2 linked regions of the Mariniflexile sp. TRM1-10 genome follow. The protein of the gene in region 1 interacts with the protein of each later gene in a pairwise test. Links are inferred from orthologs where the notes say so. Each region holds a gene or a part of one and is shown in the gene's direction. Other genes may lie near its edges. The genes, in order: CJ739_RS05740 and ligA.

Region 1 (12,923 bases):
TTTCAAAAGAGGAACTCATAATTATAGGATTAACAGTGTAAAAATAGTAAAGTATTCTATTCCACTAAGTATTACAACGCTTAAAGTTTTAAGATTGTTTTATAAATGGTGATTATAAACTTATTTTTTTTGTGGTTTACTTATTATATACACGCCGACTGCCACAAGTATGCAACTTAATATTTTAACGATATTGATGTCTTGCGCATATTGGTCTTGTATAAAAACATAGGCCAATATGCTGACTAATAGAAAACTAACCACAGGTTGTAAATATATATAACTACTTGTGACAGAAGGCGTCAAGTGATTAAGCGCATAAATATTAAATAAGTAGGCAAAAAAGGTGGTAAATAAAACCACATAGCCAATGGTTAAATAGGTGCTGGTAGTAAAGGCTTCAAAATCGGTATTCAAAAATTCTGAAACCCCAAACGGAAACACATAGATAAACCCAAACAAAAACACCCAACTAATGACGGTAACCGCATGGTATTTTTTCATTAAAGTTTTTGCTAAAACCAGGTAGAGTCCGTAGCTACAGGCATTTAATAAAACAAATAAATTGCCTAGAAACGAACTCGTGCCAACCGCTTTACTGCCATATATAATTAAAAAGATGGCGCCAATAGCTCCCAATGTGATGCCTAGTACTTTATTTTGGGTAATGCGTTCTTTTAAAATAAGAGCACTAAAGATTAAAACTAAAACGGGTGTCGCCGTTTGAATGATTGAAGCGTCAATAGGTGAGGTTAAATTAATGCCATGAAAAAATAACAGTTGGTTAGCGGCGGCACCAAACAGACCACAAAGCGCTAGTATCAATAAATCTTTTTTTTCAATCTTTTCTTTAATAAATAAAAATTTTATGGCCCAAAAAAGGAGGACACAGCAAGAAAGCCTAATAAAAACAAAAGCGGTAGGACCAATTTTATTTGGCATAATGCCCTTAGCAATGATGTAGTTTGCGCCATATATGACATTAGCACCCAATAAGGCCAAATGGGCTTTGGTAGTATCTTTTATCAAACCAAAATGATGTTTAAGCGGCGAAATTACAAATTGCATTTTAAACAAAACCTTAAATCTAAAGAATTCCTCGGGGCTGGCCCCGGGGTTTCCGCTTCTACCTCTCCTTGAGGAGAGGTCAAAACTGTCTGACAGTTTTGGGTGAGGTGTAATAAACAAATTTCGTTTTTTGTGCCTTTAAGACAAATGAAACAAGCAAAATGCTCCTATGGCTCTGCCTCATGGATTGTTCGTTTCAAGAAATTTGTTTATTTAGTTGTTATATTTAGACAGTCACTAATGATATAAAAAGCTAAATGCTTTTAGTTTTCTGTAGAAAGCGTAAATTTGTGCTTTCAAAAAGCAGAAATACAAGAACATGACGTACGATTTCAATAAAATCGAGAAAAAGTGGCAAGACTATTGGGCAAAAAACCAAACGTTTAAAGCTGAAAATAAATCGGATAAACCTAAATTTTATGTACTGGATATGTTTCCATACCCCAGTGGTGCGGGTTTGCACGTTGGGCATCCATTAGGATACATCGCTTCCGATATTTATGCACGTTATAAACGCCATCAAGGGTTTAATGTATTGCATCCGCAAGGATACGATAGTTTTGGTTTGCCTGCGGAACAGTATGCCATCCAAACGGGGCAACATCCTGCGATTACAACTGCTGAAAACATTAAAACCTACCGCCGTCAGTTAGATCAAATTGGTTTTTCATTCGATTGGTCTCGTGAAGTTAGAACGTCCGATCCAAGCTATTACAAATGGACGCAGTGGATTTTCATTCAACTGTTCAACTCTTGGTATAATAAGGATAGCGATAAAGCTGAAGACATTTCAGAACTCATAAAGATTTTTGCTTCGGAAGGCAATTCAAAAGTAAATGCTGTTTGCGATGATACTGTTGAAGCCTTTTCTGCGGAAGATTGGAATGCTTTTGATGCCGTGAAGCAACAACAAATTTTATTACAATACCGATTAACATATTTAGCTGAAATCGAAGTCAACTGGTGTCCTGCATTGGGAACGGTGTTGGCAAATGATGAGATTGTAAATGGTGTTTCCGAACGTGGTGGCCATCCAGTAATAAGAAAAAAAATGACACAATGGAGTATGCGAATTTCTGCTTATGCGGAACGTTTGCTTCAAGGATTGGATAAAATAGATTGGACCGATTCACTTAAAGAAAGTCAGCGTAACTGGATTGGGAAATCGGTTGGTGCGAGTGTGTTTTTCCCCATCCTATCCTTCCCCGAAGGGGAAGAGAAAGCAGGGTTGCTTACTCGTGCAGGGTATATGACAGGTGGAAATAATTCGCATTTACTACTTAAACATGCTAAAGACATGCGCGCTAATCCTACTCTGGCTGAAGCTGCATTATGGGAACAACTTAGGAATAAAAATTTGGGCGCCAAATTTAGACAACAACATCTAATAGGAGATTACATTGTTGACTTTGTTTGCTTAGATAAAAAATTGATTATCGAAGTAGATGGTGAAATTCATGATTCTCAAATTGAAGAAGATGCTGAACGAACCGAAATCCTAGAAAATAATTACTTTAAAGTTATTCGATTTAAAAATGAAGAAGTTTTAGGTAATATTGAAGGTGTTTTAAAAACAATCAAAGAAGAATTATCACAAAGAGAATCAGTTAAAAGTGATTCACATATAAGTGAGCAAATTCCCCCTTCGGGGGTTAGGGGGATTGAAGTCTTCACGACCCGTCCCGACACCATTTTCGGCGTTTCTTTTATGACGCTGGCTCCAGAACACGAACTGGTTTCACAAATCACAACACCAGAGCAAAAAGCGGAGGTTGAGGCTTATATTTTAGCCACAGCCAAACGTAGTGAGCGCGATCGCATGGCGGATGTAAAAACCATTTCTGGTGTGTTTACAGGTGCGTATGCAGAACACCCATTTACCAAAGAACCGATTCCCGTGTGGATTGGTGATTATGTGCTTGCAGGTTATGGAACAGGTGCAGTGATGTCGGTGCCATGTGGCGACCAACGTGATTATGATTTCGCAAAACACTTTAATATCCCTATTCCTAATATTTTTGAAGGTGTCGATATTTCTGAAGAAGCGTTTGCAGATAAGGATAAAACTATTATTGCGAATTCCGATTTCTTAAACGGTTTAGGTTATAAAGAAGCGACCAAAAAAGTTGTTGATGAATTAGAAAAACTAGGTCAAGGTCAAGGAAAAACCAATTACCGCTTGCGTGATGCGGTGTTTAGTCGCCAACGGTATTGGGGCGAACCCTTCCCGGTGTATTATGTTGATGGCATGCCACAAATGATTGATGCCAAACATTTACCGATTAAATTACCCGAAGTTGAAAAATATTTACCAACCGAAACCGGCGAACCACCTTTAGGAAATGCCACCGTTTGGGCGTGGGACACTAAGAACAACAAGGTGGTGCCTAATGAGATGCTGAAACAAGTTCAGCATGACGAAACGAAGGAAGGTGTCACCCTGAGCGCAGTCGAAGGATCCCACAATGGCATATATCCTCTCGAACTCAACACCATGCCAGGTTGGGCAGGCAGTTCTTGGTATTTTAACCGCTATATGGATGCGCATAACGAAAACGAATTTGCCAGTAAAGAAGCTCTTAATTACTGGAAAGATGTCGATTTGTACATTGGTGGCAGCGAACACGCCACAGGGCATTTATTGTACTCCCGTTTTTGGCAAAAATTCTTGTTTGACAAAGGCTTGGTGCCTGTGGATGAATATGCCAAAAAGCTGATTAACCAAGGGATGATTTTGGGAATGAGTGCTTTTGTTTATAAAGTTTTAGGGACTATTGGGATTCCTCCTGTTTTTATTTCATATAATTTTTATCAGTCAAAGGATTTAAATGCAATTTATTCGTTTTTAGATATTATTCATAGAAAATATAATGTTAAAGAATGGAATGATCAGATGACAATTGATTTTGCGCCTATTCATGTAGATTTGTCAGTTATTAACGACGTATCTAATGAGTTAGATATTGAAAAATTCAAAAATCATACATTAAATCAAGATTATATAAATGCTGAATTCTTGTTAATGGATGGAAGTATTTATGATATTAATGAACCTCTTTCTGGTAAACAAGGGAGGGCATATTTAGTAGGCCGCGAAGTCGAAAAAATGTCCAAATCCAAATACAACGTCGTCAATCCAGACCAAATTTGTGAGGAGTATGGTGCCGACAGCTTACGTCTTTACGAAATGTTTTTAGGCCCCTTGGAGCAATACAAACCTTGGAACACGGCTGGTATTACAGGTGTTCATGGTTTCCTAAAAAAACTTTGGAGATTATATCATCAAGGAGAAGATATTAATCTTAGAGACAATCCTAATTATTATCTTCATGACCCAAAAACAGAAGGTCTTTATGGAGGAGGTAAAGTTGTTGTAAGAGGCTTTGGTGTAACTGATACTGAACCAACAAAAGATAACCTAAAAACATTGCATAAAACCATTAAAAAAGTTCAGGAAGACATCGAGAATTTCTCGTTTAATACTTCGGTATCAACCTTTATGATTGCGGTAAATGAATTGACGGCTCAAAAATGCACTTCAAAAGAGATACTGGAACCGTTATTGATTCTATTATCGCCTTATGCACCGCATATCGCTGAAGAATTATGGGGTCAGTTAGGGCATGCCGAATCGATTTCAACAGCTCCATTCCCAAAATTTGATGCCAGTTATTTGGTAGAAAGCAGTAAAAACTACCCGATTTCATTCAATGGAAAAACGCGTTTTACTTTAGAATTGCCAATGGACTTTAATGCACAACAAATTGAAGAAGTGGTGATGGCGCACGAAAAAACCCAAGAACAATTACAGGGGCGTACTCCTAAAAAAGTAATTATTGTACCTGGTAAAATTGTCAATATTGTAGGTTAAAGCTAAAGCCATTGCTTTGCCATGTTGACGCTAGGAGACATCACATAACAAGAACCGTTTTTAGTCTGTATGTGATGTCTCAATCATACCTGCTTAAAATCGGGACTTCGACAGGATGTTGACGGTGAAGCCTATAGGTAGCATTTTGTCAAGCTGAGACTTTTGTTAAAGTTTTTAACTAGCGAATGCGATGACGTATTTTGTGCAAGTTTAACAAAAAGTCACAATATTTCCGAGGCACAGCGTAGTGTTTATATACCTGTGGTTGAGTATGGTTTTCAGAAAATAGGGGTAGCGATTATGGTGCTTATTTATAATAATGCCCGAATGGTAGTCTAGCAAGCATAAAAATTTTCTGGGTGTGATTTTAAAAAATAATGTAGGATGAAAAAAATCAGGAAAAACGCAGGAGGGATCGATATCGGAGCCAAAAAAATCTTCATAGGTCTTGAAGATAAGGAGGTTCGCAGTTTTGATACCTTCACATCAGATCTGGAACAGGCGGTATCTTACTTAGAGGAAAACAATGTAACCTCAGTGGCCATGGAAGCCACGGGAGTGTATTGGGTCATCCTCTATGATATATTGAAGGCAAGAGGCATCGATGTATGGTTGGTGGATGGCAGGAGCACAAAACAAGTTCCAGGCAGAAAGACCGATGTAAAGGACTGTCAATGGATACAGCAATTGCACAGCTATGGTTTGTTGAACCGTTGTTTTGTTGCAGATGAACTGGTACATGAACTAAGGAGCTATCAACGCCTGCGCGAAGATCACATCCGTAGTGCTGCTATGCATATTAACCATATGCAAAAAGCACTGACCCTGATGAACGTTCGGCTAAAAGAAGTTCTGGACCAAGTTCACGGGGTAAGTGGATTGAAAATAATCAGGGCGATCTTAAAGGGCGAAAGGGATCCCGGGGTTTTGGTAAAGCTATGCCATGGGAGTGTGTTGAAAACAAAAAAGGAACTGATCCTTAAATCCTTGAAAGGGCACTACAATGAAGCAGGGCTATTTGCTTTGGGCCAAGCAGTGGTGTGCTATGATTTTTATCAACAACAAATTGCCGGTTGTGATCTGAAAATGGAAGAAGTCCTTAAAAAGATGGGGGCAAACCGGCCTAAAGTATCAAATAAGGCAACTCCACGAAAAAACGTGAGGCACCACAAACCAAATATAGAAGGAATGGACCGTTATCTATTGCAAATATTTGAAGGCAAAGATGCTACGGTCCTACCCGGTATAACAGATTATAATTGGATGCAGCTCCTATCGGAAATAGGGACTGATTTACATAAATGGAAAACAGAAAAGCATTTTACTTCCTGGTTGGGACTGGCGCCAAAACAGCACCATTCGGGCAAGATGAAAAAAAACTATAAGGCTAAAGGACAACCAAAGGCCGGCCTGATATTTAAGCAAGCGGCCACGAGCCTGCTCAACAGCAAGAAAATTGCATTGGGTGCTTTTGGCAGAAAGATAAGGGCAAAGAAAGGGGCATCACCGGCAATAAAGGCAATGGCAAGAAAACTGGCAGAGCTCTATTGGAAGCTATTTGTTAAAGGACTGTCATATGTAGAGAAGGGAATCAAAGATTATGAGGAGAAGATCTTGTTTAATAAACAAAAGAACATTATGAAAATGGCAAGAGAACTTGGTTTGTCAATTAGCTATAAAACAGCGGTTTAGCAAATACGTCAATGGTAGCCTGTCGAAGCTATATGGAAGAAGTGGTAGTAATGGACTTCGACAAGCTCAGTCTGACAAACTAAATGTCATTTTATATTGCTTTTTTAGAATAAAAATGATAGCTAATGTCGATATGGTCACTATTAGCGTTTCAACTAAAAATAATCACTTTGAATGAATGATACAGAAATCATCGGTTTTTCAGCAGCTATTTTAACAACGGCTGCCTTCTTACCTCAAGTTTACAAAACATGGAAAACCAAAGATGTTTCGGGTTTGTCTTTACCCATGTTAATCATGTTTTTTATTGGCGTTTTTTTATGGCTGGTTTACGGCGTTTATAAACAAAGTCCGTCTATGGTTTCGGCAAATGCCGTAACACTTATTTCGGCGTTTTTATTGGTTTATTTTAAAATTAGGTACAGCAAAAATTAGTTGCTTCAAACTTCTTTTTAGGGGTCTTTTTTGTATATCCGTAATCAATCATTTAGAGAGAATGTCGTTGTCGGGTCGAGCGCAGTCGAGACCTACTTTTGAAGTCGTTAAGTCAATAACCTCTCGACTGCGCTCGAGGAGACGCTCATTATGATTAATCACGGACAATCAGTTTCTTTTTTGTCTTTTCTTCCGAGTTAAATAGTCTCTTAATATTTCCTATTAAATTGATGTGTTTTATGTAATTACTAAAAAAAAGTTAAATTTGTTAAATATTATTCATCAAAAATAGCTTTTTTGAATTTTTTTTCAATTGTTTGTTTTAATATTGCATAGGTTTTTGACTAACTTAAAATATTAAACTATGAAATCGCCATGATTTGTAAACCCAAACACCAATGAAAATAAAGCGATTGCTTCGCCAGTTCGCTATCGCTCGTGTCCATATAACCATTAAAAAACAATAAATATTTACATATGAAAATAGGGGTTCCAATAGAAATTAAAAACAATGAAAACAGAGTAGGTATGACACCCTCGGGTGTGTTTGAATTAACCAAAAGAAACCACACGGTGTATGTACAGAAAAATGCTGGATTTGGAAGTGGTTTTTTTGATAAGGATTATGTTGGAGCTGGCGCCACTATTCTTGATACGATTGAAGATGTTTATGCCGCCGCAGAAATGATTGTTAAGGTTAAAGAACCAATAGAACAGGAGTATAGTTTGATAAAACCACATCATGTAGTATTTACCTATTTTCATTTTGCGTCTAGTGAGGAGCTTACAAATGCCATGATTAAGAGTAAAGCGGTTTGTATTGCTTATGAAACTGTTGAGGATGAAAATGGCACTTTGCCTTTGTTAATCCCTATGTCTGAAGTAGCAGGTAGGATGTCTATTCAACAAGGTGCTAAATATTTAGAAAAACCAATTAAAGGTCGCGGTATTTTATTAGGAGGTGTTCCTGGGGTGCCGCCAGCAAAAGTGTTGGTACTAGGTGCTGGTGTTGTGGGCTATCAGGCGGCTAAAATGGCAGCAGGATTGGGTGCTTTGGTCATTATTATGGATATTAACATGAAAGCATTACGTTATGTAAGTGACTCCATGCCAAATAATGTGATTAGCGAATTTTCGAGTGAATACAATATTAGAAAACATATCAAGGATTCAGATTTAATCATTGGTGGTGTGTTATTAAAAGGCGCAAAAGCACCAAAATTGATTACCAAAGACATGTTAAAAGACATGCGTCCAGGGACTGTAATTGTGGATGTGGCGGTAGATCAAGGCGGATGTTTTGAAACGACCAGAGCTACAACGCATCAAGATCCTACTTATATTATTGATGATGTCGTACATTACTGTGTTGCCAATATGCCTGGAGCTGTTCCATATACATCGACTGTAGCATTAACCAATGTCACTTTACCTTATGTTATTAAATTGGCAAATGAAGGATGGAAGAAAGCCTGTAAAAAGAATGCGTCTTTAGCCAAAGGATTAAATATTGTAAAAGGAGAGATTGTTTATAAAGAAATAGCTGAAGCATTCGATTTAGAGTTTGCAAAAGCTTGAATCACTTTCAATAGTTTAAAAATAGATAACTTTAAACCTCAAGATATTTCTTGGGGTTTTTTAGTTTTGAACTCATTTTAGCCATTTTTTAGGAAATAGAGAAAGTCAAGATAAATTCTTTTACTGACATAATATCATCCAGACTAATTTGGCGTTATTTTTGTTATATTTAATTAGTAAAAATAAAATTTAAAACAATGATTGGATATTATATATTATTAGGAGCTATTGCGCTGGTAAGCTGGTTGGTAAGCAGTACGTTGAAGCGTAAGTTTGATAAATACTCTAAAGTGCAATTGCGTAATGGTATGAGTGGTGCCGAAATAGCCGAAAAAATGTTGGCAGACCACGGTATTACCAATGTTGAGGTTATTTCTACACCTGGACAATTAACAGACCATTACAATCCAAAAAATAGAACCGTGAATTTAAGTGAATCGGTTTATACCCAACGCAACGCTGCGGCTGCGGCTGTTGCTGCTCACGAATGTGGACATGCGGTACAGCACGCACAAGCTTACGAGTGGTTGAAAATGCGTTCGGCATTAGTACCTGTGGTTAGTGTCACCTCTGGGATGTCGCAATGGGTCGTTCTTGGTGGTTTAATATTAGGAGCGGCAGCTGGTGTTGGTCTTGGCTATTATATAGCTGTTGCCGGTTTGGTAATGATGGGGTTCGCCACCTTATTTAGTTTTATAACATTGCCTGTTGAATATGATGCCAGTAACCGTGCCTTGGCTTGGTTAAAAAGTAAAAACATGGTGTCCCAACAAGAATATGCAGGCTCTGAAGATGCGCTTAAATGGGCAGCCAGAACGTATTTGGTAGCTGCTATTGGTGCTTTGGCTTCATTAGTATATTGGGCGCTTCAGGTATTTGGTGGGTCTAGAGATTAATATTAAAAGAAAATAGACAATAGACAAGAGAAAGATAAATTGACAACAAATCAGTAATCTTTTTAAAAAGCCATTATCACTGTGTTTGAGAGCCTGTTTAAAATTGTATGATTGGATCTTCTATAGGTCATTTTTGATGCAAAATGAGGCGAAATCGAAGATAATGGCAGGGCCATTTGATGAGGTTTCAACGAAATTAGGCGCAAAAAGGGACATAGAAAAACAATTGATATAAATTTAAACAGGCTCTGAAGGGAATTTTCAAAGTTTTATCAGACAACAAAGGTTTTAAATAATTGAAAAGAACAGAATTCTTACATTAAATTAAGAATTCTGTTCTTTTTTTATATCTTTAATTTTGAAACCTTAACTAATTAAGTATTTATGGAAAACCTAGTTGAAAACAAATTAATGGTAAGCGAACTTTCAGAAGTTGATAAAGTTGCTTTTTATAAAAAAACCTATTCGCATGTTGCCGGTGGTGTTTTAGTATTCGTTCTTTTTGAATATTTATTACTTCAAAGCGAAGCTATTGTGAGTTTTGCCTTGTCTATGACAGAGGGTTATCGTTGGCTAATCATGCTGGGCGGTTTTATGTTTATAACCAATTATGCCGAAAGAATGACCTTGAAAACGCCCGATAAGAACAAACAATATTTGGCTTACGGTGTTTATATTCTGGCTGAAGCTTTTATTTTTGTGCCGCTTATTTACATTGCTGCCTTTTATATGGAATCGGGTCCAGAAATTCTAAATCAAGCAGCGATAGTGACTTTAGCATTATTCACAGGGTTGTCGGCAATCGTTTTTGTAACTAAAAAAGATTTTTCCTTTTTAAAAGCGGGCTTAACCGTTGGATTTTTTATCGCCATCGGATTAATTTTAGCAGGCACCTTATTCGGGTTTAATTTAGGACTTTGGTTCTCGGTAGGTATGTGTGTATTGGCGGCAGGTTCTATCTTATACCAAACATCAAATTTGGTGAATAAATATTCCAATGATGAATATATTCCAGCAGCATTGGGCTTATTTGCTTCGTTAATGCTACTATTTTGGTATGTGCTTAGTATTTTTATGTCTAGAGACTAAAGCCAATTAGAAAAAGTTTAAACTACTTCAAAATATAAAATAAAAGCTCTGACGTGTTTCAGGGCTTTTTTTGTTTCTTTACTTTTTCAATAAAAATCAATAATGAATAATCCGTTAGCATATTATCAAAAGCATTTAAAAACATATAAAAAACGAGCGCAAAAGCTGTATGGACACATGACGATGTTAAGTGTATATCGCCTCTCGGTTTTTGCATTAACGGGCATTGGTATATATGTTGGGTTTAAAAACTGGCAAGTAGCAGTGGTTATTGGCATAGTCGGTATTGCTGTTTTTCTGTATTTATTGTCAAAGTATAATGATATTAAATCGCAAAAGCAGTTCAAGGAAGCTTTAGTAGCTATTAATCAAGACGAAATTGAAATTGCTTCGGGAGATTTTCACCACAGGGATTCTGGTTTGCAGTTTCAGGATCCCCATCACTTTTATAGCTTGGATATCGATTTGTTTGGTCGTGGTTCTTTTTTTCAATTTATAAATAGAACCACTATAAATGAAGGGACCCAAAAATTAGCCGATGCTTTGAAGGCAAATGATATTACTGGTATTGTTTCGCGTCAACAGGCTATTAAAGAGCTAAGTTCGAAACCGAAATGGCGTCAGTTTTATTCAGCAACATCTCGTTTGGTTGTTGTTGAAACACCTGCAAAGCAAATTATACATTGGTTGCAACAGTATCAGGCGTTTTTACCAAAAATACTCAAATGGCTCCCTTTAGGGTTTACACTTATTTCAATACTCGTTTTTGCTTTGGGACTTTTTAATGTCATTGATGCTATTTTTATAGGATATTGGTTGCTTGTAGGTTTAGGAATTTCAGGGATTTATGTAAAAAAAATCAATGTGTTATCAGCGAATACCGATAAGGTGAAAGAAACCTTTCGCCAATACGCCTCGCTTTTGGATTTAATTGAAAAAGAATCGTTTTCTTCGGAATTATTAAAACAAAAACAGCAGCAAATTCAACAGCAAGGAAAAAAAGCGTCTGATATTTTTAGAGAGCTTTCTAAGGCGTTAGATGCTTTAGACAACCGGAATAATTTTCTCTCTGCCATTTTTGGAAATGGATTCTTTCTGTCTGATATAAAAAACAGCTATCACATCGAGCAATGGATCTCACATCACGCCGATAAAGTCACCGACTGGTTTGAAGTGGTATCGTTTTTTGATGCTTATAATTCCTTAGGGAATTTTGTGTTTAACCATCCAGATTTTGTGTTTCCGAACATCGAAGAAAAAGGAGCTGTCATAAAAGCGACAGATTTAGGACATCCTTTATTAAATAAGAATAAACGTGTGGATAGCAATTTAACTATAGAAAACGAACAGTTTTTTATAGTTACGGGCGCTAATATGGCTGGGAAAAGCACGTTTTTAAGAACCGTATCTTTGCATATTGTGATGGCGAATGTTGGCTTGCCTGTTTGTGCACAATCAAGCAGCTATTCCCCTGTAAAACTCATTACAAGCATGCGAACTACTGATTCTTTAACCGACGATAGTTCGTATTTCTTTTCAGAATTAACCCGTTTAAAATATATTGTTGATGCCATTCAGGAAGAACCCTATTTTATTGTTCTAGATGAAATTTTAAAAGGCACCAATAGCACCGATAAAGCCATAGGTTCCAGGAAATTTGTTGAAAAATTAGTCGCTTCAAACGCCACTGGAATTATTGCAACGCACGATTTAAGTTTATGCGAGATTGAAAAAGAGCTTCATCAGGTTAAAAATTATTATTTTGATGCTGAAATTATAAACGACGAACTTCATTTTGATTACACGTTGAAAACAGGTGTTTGTAAAAACATGAATGCCTCTTTTTTGTTGAAGAAAATGAATATTGTTTGAAAATCGTGAGTCGTGAGTCGTGAATCGTGAATCGTGAATCGTGAAAAGGACGTGAAAAGGGAAAGGTGAATCGTGAGTCGTTGTGTCGTGAAAAAGGGGAGGGAAACTAGAATTCAGAATTCAGAATTGACAGCTCAACAACCAACAACCTACAACTAACAACTAACAACCAACAACCTACAACCAACACCCAACACCCAACACCCAACAACCAACAACCAACATGCAACATACATCTAAACTACCAAACGTTGGAACTACCATTTTTTCGGTAATGAGTGCCTTGGCGACTGAGCATGGTGCTATTAATTTATCTCAGGGTTTTCCAAACTTTAAAAGCGACCAAAAACTAATCGATTTGGTTAGTAAGGCTATGAATTCTGGTTACAACCAATATGCACCAATGCTTGGGGATTTAGAAC
Region 2 (6,860 bases), 3.5 Mb from region 1 along the record:
ATTTTGATATCATTGTTTCAAACCCACCGTATGTGAGGGAGCAAGAAAAGCAGCGTATGAAACCCAATGTGTTAGATAACGAACCGCATTTGGCATTATTTGTTAAAGATGAAGATCCGTTATTGTTTTATAAAGCGATTACACGATTTGCTATTGATAAATTGTCTAAAAACGGGAGGTTGTTTTTTGAGATCAATGAGTATTTTGGAAGTGATATGATTCAGTTATTGGTAAAAAACCAATTTACCAATATCGAATTAAAGCAAGATATGTTTAAAAAAGATAGAATGATAAAAGGGGTGTGGAGTCCCCCTCAATGATTTTAGAAAATAATTTTTAGTACATGATAAAAATTCAAATATATTCAGATGTCGGTCTGAGCCTTTCGACTGCGCTCAAGATAAACTAAAATCAAAGACATTGGAAATATTGTTTTTAATAGCATTTCGACTTTAGTATATCTTGAGCTTTTATCTTCAAATGAAAATATATTTTCATTTGAAGATAAAAGCTCAGCTTCCGAAAGGCTCAATGTGACACGCTTCATTTTTGTTATGTACTAAAAAAATAATTATAAATAATATATTTGTGAATTAGTGGCAAATACTATGGATATAGAACAGCAAATACAAAGCTTACGCAACGAATTAAATCAGCATAATTATAACTATTACGTGCTTGATAATGCAACGATTTCTGATTTTGAATTCGATAGCAAATTAAAAGAACTTCAAGATTTAGAAGCGAAGCACCCGGAATTTTTCGATGCCAATTCACCAACACAACGCATAGGAGGTGAGGTAACCAAAAATTTTGAAACGGTTCCACATGAATATCGTATGTATTCGCTGGATAATTCTTATTCAAAAGAAGATTTGTTAGATTGGGAAACGCGCATAAAAAAGCAAATAGAAGGTGATATTCAATACACTTGCGAACTAAAATATGATGGTGCTTCCATTAGTTTAACTTATGAAAATGGCGTTTTTGTAAAAGCAGTGACTAGGGGGGACGGTTTCCAAGGTGATAATGTTACGGCTAATGTAAAAACCATCAAGTCGGTACCATTAAAACTAAAAGGGGATTATCCACAAAAATTTGATATACGTGGCGAAATTGTTTTGCCTTTTAAAGGATTCATTAAAATGAATGAAGAACGTATTGAGATTGGTGAAGAACCTTATAGAAACCCCAGAAATACTGCATCGGGCAGTTTGAAGTTACAAGATAGTGCCGAGGTTGCAAAGCGGCCTTTAGAATGTTTACTTTATAATTTAACAGGTGCCAATTTAGGAATTGATTCGCAATTTGATAGTTTGAAACGTGCTAGGGAATGGGGTTTTAAGGTACCTAATGATGCAAAACTTGTAAATTCTGTTGATGAAGTTTTTGAATTTATAGATTACTGGAATGTACATCGCCATAAGCTACCCTACGAAACAGATGGTGTCGTTATAAAAGTAAACAGTTTACGGCAACAGGAAGAATTGGGTTATACGGCCAAAGCACCCCGTTGGGCTATGGCATACAAATTTAAAGCAGAACAGGTTTCAACAAAACTAAATAGTATTGCCTACCAAGTGGGGCGCACAGGAGCTATTACACCTGTGGCGAATTTAGAACCCGTTGAGCTTGCTGGTACAACTGTAAAAAGAGCATCGTTACATAATGCCGACCAGATTGAAAAATTGGATATTAGAGTAGGTGATGAAGTGTATGTGGAAAAAGGCGGAGAGATTATTCCGAAAATTTTGGGTGTCGATTTAAGTAAGCGTCCGTTGAATTCAAAACCAACAGCTTATATTACACATTGCCCCGTATGTGAAACAGAATTGGTAAGACAAGCAGGTGAGGCGCAGCATTATTGCCCAAATTATAACGGTTGTAAACCCCAGATAATTGGTCGTATTCAGCATTTTATATCTAGAAAAGCCATGGATATTGAAGGTTTGGGAGGCGAAACCGTAGCGCTTTTAGTTAATGAAGGATTGATTTCTAATTATTCGGATTTGTATGAATTAACTAAAGAGCAGGTCATTCCTTTAGAACGTATGGCCGAAAAAAGTGCCGATAATTTAATTCAAGGTATCGAACAATCTAAAAACATCCCTTTTGAACGTGTATTGTATGCCTTGGGAATTCGATATGTTGGGGAAACTGTTGCTAAAAAATTAGCAAAGCATTATAAAAGTATTCATGCCATTGCTGAAGCATCCGAAGAGGCATTGGTAAATGTTGATGAGATTGGCGTTAAAATAGCTGAAAGTGTTCGTGCTTTCTTTTCTTCTGAGGAAAACATCCTTATAATAAATAGATTGAAAGCGTTTGGTGTTCAGTTGGAAGTTTCAGCTGAACAACTTATTGGGCAAACCGATATACTGAAAGGTCAAAGTATTGTTATTTCGGGTGTTTTTGAGTCAGTTTCACGTGATGAACTTAAAAAACTGATTGAAGATAATGGGGGTAAGGTGAGTAGTTCTATTTCATCAAAAACAACTTTTGTTGTTGCTGGGGACAGCATGGGGCCAAGTAAAAGAAAAAAAGCCGAAGACTTAAATATCCCCATTATTGATGAACATGAATTCTTACTTAGAGTATTGTAAGTGTTGTTTTTATCGATAAAATGTATTTTTTTATCGTTTAATTGTAAAATTTGTGTATGTTTGTACTTCAACCAAAAATTGTTATTATGAACAAGTCGAAAGTCTTGGTGATTTTAGCATTATTACTTTATATTCTATCTGTTGTATTTCAGTTTAGCGATGAAGATGTAATTGCAAACGCTCTCAAATCAATTATATTGCCAGTAGTTACTTTGTTATATTTTGTAACGGTAAAAAGAAAGTCATTATTTTTTACACTTTTTTTAGTGTTGTTTTCTATTTCAGATTTAATGATTTTTATAGTGCCTTATATTTCGCATGACATTGATTATTTTTTAGGAAATTCTTTATACATATTAGCATATGCTTCTTTACTTGTTGAAGTTTCTAAATCTATTTCTATAGTGTATGTTTTAAGGAATTATAAAATTCATTTACTGGTTTTAACCATTTTAAACATATATTTAATTTATGTTTTGCAGGTTATAGTAGATCCTTTTGTGTCTCATCAAACAAATGAATACTATATTGAATTGATATATAACATAGTCATGCTATTGCTATTGTCGGTTTCATTAGTAAACTATTTTTATAGAGATAATGTAAAGTCTTTAAGTATGTTTATAGGTGCTTTGTGTATTGTGTTTGGTGAAGTCATTTGGGTAGCATATACTTATATTTCAGAAAGAAACTTGCTTAATGCTGTTTCTACAACCTTATATGTATTAGCCTTTTATTTCTTCTATAAGCAATCTAAAATAGAGCAGGAAGTTGAGCGAGAAGAAGTAAATATGTTAATTAACAATCATTAATTAATGATTGTTTTTTAAAGGTGCATTTTCTATGTAAATACAGAATCATTGCAGATAGTATAAAAGTTAGTATAGCTGTATAAAATAACATACCTCCATCTTTATTTATTTCAATGCCTAATTAATGTTATTAAATGTATTAATATGGCACCACTAATAACTCCCAGAGTTACAATGGCCCCAGCCCAAATTGTTTTTGGTATTAGCAATAAAATGCCGGCAATAAGTTCTGAAATACCTATAGCTATTCTGCCATAAGGTTCTAGTCCTACTTTTTCAAAAATATATACACTATCTGGATGCGCAGTAAATTTAAAACGAAGTGTTTGAATTAAAATAACAGCTACTGTCATTCTTAATACTAATTGAATGTGTTTTTTTCATCATGAGTCTTTGGAAATCTTATGCTTAGACGTTTTTGGGGTCGTTACTTATCAGAAAATTTCTAATTTATCCGATAAAGTGCACAAAAATTAGTAAATAATCGATAAAAGTATGTTTTTATCGTTGAAATATACTTTTATGTTTTATATTTGGAGTAACCTACTTATGAGAATATTGTGAAAAATTGGTTTAAAATTACTTTTAGCAAAGTGTTTGTGTACGCGTTAGTATTGCTAATAGCAGTAAACGTTGTTGGTGCTATTACTGAAGATGCATTCATAATGAAAACAGTAAAGCCTTTTTTCATTCCTGTATTTTTAACTTTCTTTTTTATTAAATACCGGTATTTGGGTATTGCTTTTATTTCGTTTTTACTATTTTCCTTTTTAGGAGATTTATCATCAGTGTTTTTTTCAGAAGATGTTTTAATAGAAACTTCAAGTGTGCTATATGTTTTAAGCTATTTATACTTGTTAGTTATGGTAGCTCCAAAATTTAAACTTTTAGAAGCGAAAGCATTAATAGGCACCTACTTGCTTGGCGTTTTTTTAATAGCCGTTTACTTTTTATATGTGGCTCATGGTTTTTTAAGCGTTGTTGTTTCCAATAAAAGCGAAGTGCTCTTATTTGTAATTAAAAATTTCACTTTAATAGTTTTAACATTTGTGTCTTTTGGAGTGTATTTAAACACACAAAGTAAACAATCTGCATTGTTTTTAACCGCTGTAGTATTTTTTGGTCTGTCTGTAATGCTGAATTATGTGAAGTTGTATTATTTAAACAGTTGGAGTTTAGAACTGTTAGATAGGATTTTGTATGCCACTGCACTTTATGTTATGTTTATATACATTATGAACAGAGAAGTTTTAGTTGCTAAACCTAAAGAAATACAATTAAAGGATCGTTATCCATCTGATACGGTCTTATCTTAGAATACTCATTTTAACCGAAAATGAGATAGAATTCGTATAGATGAGTTCTTAAACAATAATTGAAGTTCCGTTAGCCGATTTATTTTTATTGGCATCGAAATAAAAATCGATTCTTCCTAGGTTAATGCCATAACATCCCACTTGATTAACAAGCATGTTTTTGCCATCTCTGTTTTTTACAATAGTTGGTTTTTGTAAAAATGTATGTGTGTGCCCGCCAATAATTAAATCAATATCCTTCGTTAAAGAAGCTAGTTTTAGGTCACTTATTTTATTTGGATCTGTTTTGTAATGATAGCCTAAATGCGATAAACATATAATCAAGTCGCATTTATCTTCCGTTTTTAAAATGTGTGTCATGTCTTGTGCTATTTCAACGGGGTTTAGATACTTTGTTTCTTTATACATGGCAGGGTCAACCAAGCCATTCAACTCAATGCCTAATCCAAAAACCCCAATTTTAATACCCCCTTTTTTGAATATCTTATATGGTTTTACATGGGTGTCCATTATGGTATTCGAAAAATCGTAATTTGAAGAAATAAATTGAAATTCGGCATGAGGTAGCTGGGCGTATAGACCATCAATGCCATTGTCAAAATCGTGATTGCCAATAGTTGCTGCATCATACTTTAATTTGCTCATTAATTTAAATTCCAATTCACCACCATAATAATTGAAATAGGGCGTGCCTTGGAAAATATCGCCAGCATCCAATAAAAGCGTATTTGGGTTTTCTAATCTTATAGATTCAATCAAACTTGCTCTTCTGGCAACACCGCCTTTGTTGGCATTCCTACCGTCCTCAGGTCCAAAAGCATCAATATGACTGTGGACATCATTGGTGTGTAAAATAGTTATTTTAGCTGTTTTTGGGACTGTTGAAAACGATTGAAGTCCAAAACCACCAACGGTCACCAATGCAGTTGTAGCCGATACTTGTTGTATAAAATCTCTGCGTTTCATTTGGTTATTTTAATTGAATAAATCTATCATCTTGTATAGGGTTTATGGTGTCCATTTTTTTAAAGTGGTCTATCAGGGCATTTCGTATTTTGTAATTTAAAACATACAGGCCCTCATTCGGTTTAAAAAAAGTCATGGCGTCACCACCATTATATAAATAATCATTAGTGGCAACATAATAGATTTTATTCGAAACAATTTTTTCATCATTTATAGAGGCTTCAACCACATTAAAATTTTTATCAATAGCCATTTTAAGTTTAGAAATAGGGTGTGCTTTATGTGCTTTGCTTAAATAGTTAACTAAGCTGTCTATTTGTGTTCCTTTTAAAGCAACAACAACGATGCTGTTCTCAAAAGGCATTAATTGAAAAGCAGTCCGGGTGGTTATATTTCCTTTATTGATAACGGAACGAATGCCACCATGGTTTAAAATAACCATATCTATATCTTTGCCTGTTCTACTTTTAAAAATGGGGTTGGCTTCACTAAAAACCGCATCTGCCATAAAATTTCCAATGGCCGTATTAAAAGCACCATCAGATTTTGTGTAGGTGCCAACAGCATACGACAACACACTATCTAAATCCTTTTCGATGTGGGCTCTATAAGGTTTTATAAAGGATTCAATTTCGGGGTCAATGGCTAATGAATCTGTAATTTGGATTTGTTTCCCTTCAATTTTAGTCAGATAGTCATTAGAAGGTTTGCAATTAAAAAGCAGTAATATAAATAACAAATAAATTAAATATGTAAACCTCATGTTTTTAGTAGATTTTTTGAATGTACTTTTGTTACCTTTGCGCAAAGTATAAATATAAATGATTTTAAAGGGTTTTAAAGAAAAATCTATTAAAAAACACATCAACAAATTGTTATCTAAAAGACATGTAAATGTTTCGGATACTAAGGTTGAAAGTTTAGGGATTATCTTTAATTTAGATGAAGTTGATGATTTTGAACAGTTCAGTGCGCTATCGTCTTATTTAAAAGTGCTTCCAAATAGATTAAAGCTTATAGCCTTTTCATCAAATAAAAAAGACACCCTTAAATCTTGGGATGTTTGTTTTAACCCAAACGATTTTGGTTGGAATGGTGCTATTAAAAATAGCGAATTACAAACCTTTTTAGATACCAAGTTTGATGTTTTGATCAGTTATTAC

What was found.
Region 2: the proteins of CJ739_RS05740 (region 1) and ligA interact in binary tests that used the Escherichia coli proteins (3 or more experiments, as listed by UniProt). The link is inferred for Mariniflexile sp. TRM1-10 from one-to-one orthologs.

What each region holds. Positions count from the first base shown.
Region 1 is NZ_CP022985.1:1,335,670-1,348,592, reverse strand. Bases 1,043-5,139 are described here. They hold CJ739_RS05740 (leucine--tRNA ligase), read left to right. Parts: upstream 1,043-1,387; coding sequence 1,388-4,939; downstream 4,940-5,139. Other genes in these bases: CJ739_RS05745 (DMT family transporter), read right to left, coding at 1,043-1,068. Outside these bases: more of CJ739_RS05745, read right to left, coding at 121-1,042; CJ739_RS05735 (IS110 family RNA-guided transposase), read left to right, coding at 5,324-6,631; CJ739_RS05730 (SemiSWEET family sugar transporter), read left to right, coding at 6,806-7,066; ald (alanine dehydrogenase), read left to right, coding at 7,544-8,644; CJ739_RS05720 (zinc metallopeptidase), read left to right, coding at 8,842-9,540; CJ739_RS05715 (Bax inhibitor-1/YccA family protein), read left to right, coding at 9,925-10,629; CJ739_RS05710 (MutS-related protein), read left to right, coding at 10,732-12,501; CJ739_RS05705 (methionine aminotransferase), read left to right, coding at 12,725-12,923.
Region 2 is NZ_CP022985.1:4,847,544-4,854,403, reverse strand. The notes cover bases 180-3,105. They hold ligA (NAD-dependent DNA ligase LigA), read left to right. Parts: upstream 180-608; coding sequence 609-2,603; downstream 2,604-3,105. Other genes in these bases: CJ739_RS20150 (hypothetical protein), read left to right, coding at 2,690-3,105; prmC (peptide chain release factor N(5)-glutamine methyltransferase), read left to right, coding at 180-320. In the rest of the region: more of prmC, read left to right, coding at 1-179; more of CJ739_RS20150, read left to right, coding at 3,106-3,415; CJ739_RS20145 (DoxX family protein), read right to left, coding at 3,526-3,768; CJ739_RS20140 (hypothetical protein), read left to right, coding at 3,976-4,731; CJ739_RS20135 (bifunctional metallophosphatase/5'-nucleotidase), read right to left, coding at 4,780-5,697; CJ739_RS20130 (5'-nucleotidase C-terminal domain-containing protein), read right to left, coding at 5,702-6,460; CJ739_RS20125 (DUF6913 domain-containing protein), read left to right, coding at 6,519-6,860. UniProt on the Escherichia coli protein: DNA ligase that catalyzes the formation of phosphodiester linkages between 5'-phosphoryl and 3'-hydroxyl groups in double-stranded DNA using NAD as a coenzyme and as the energy source for the reaction.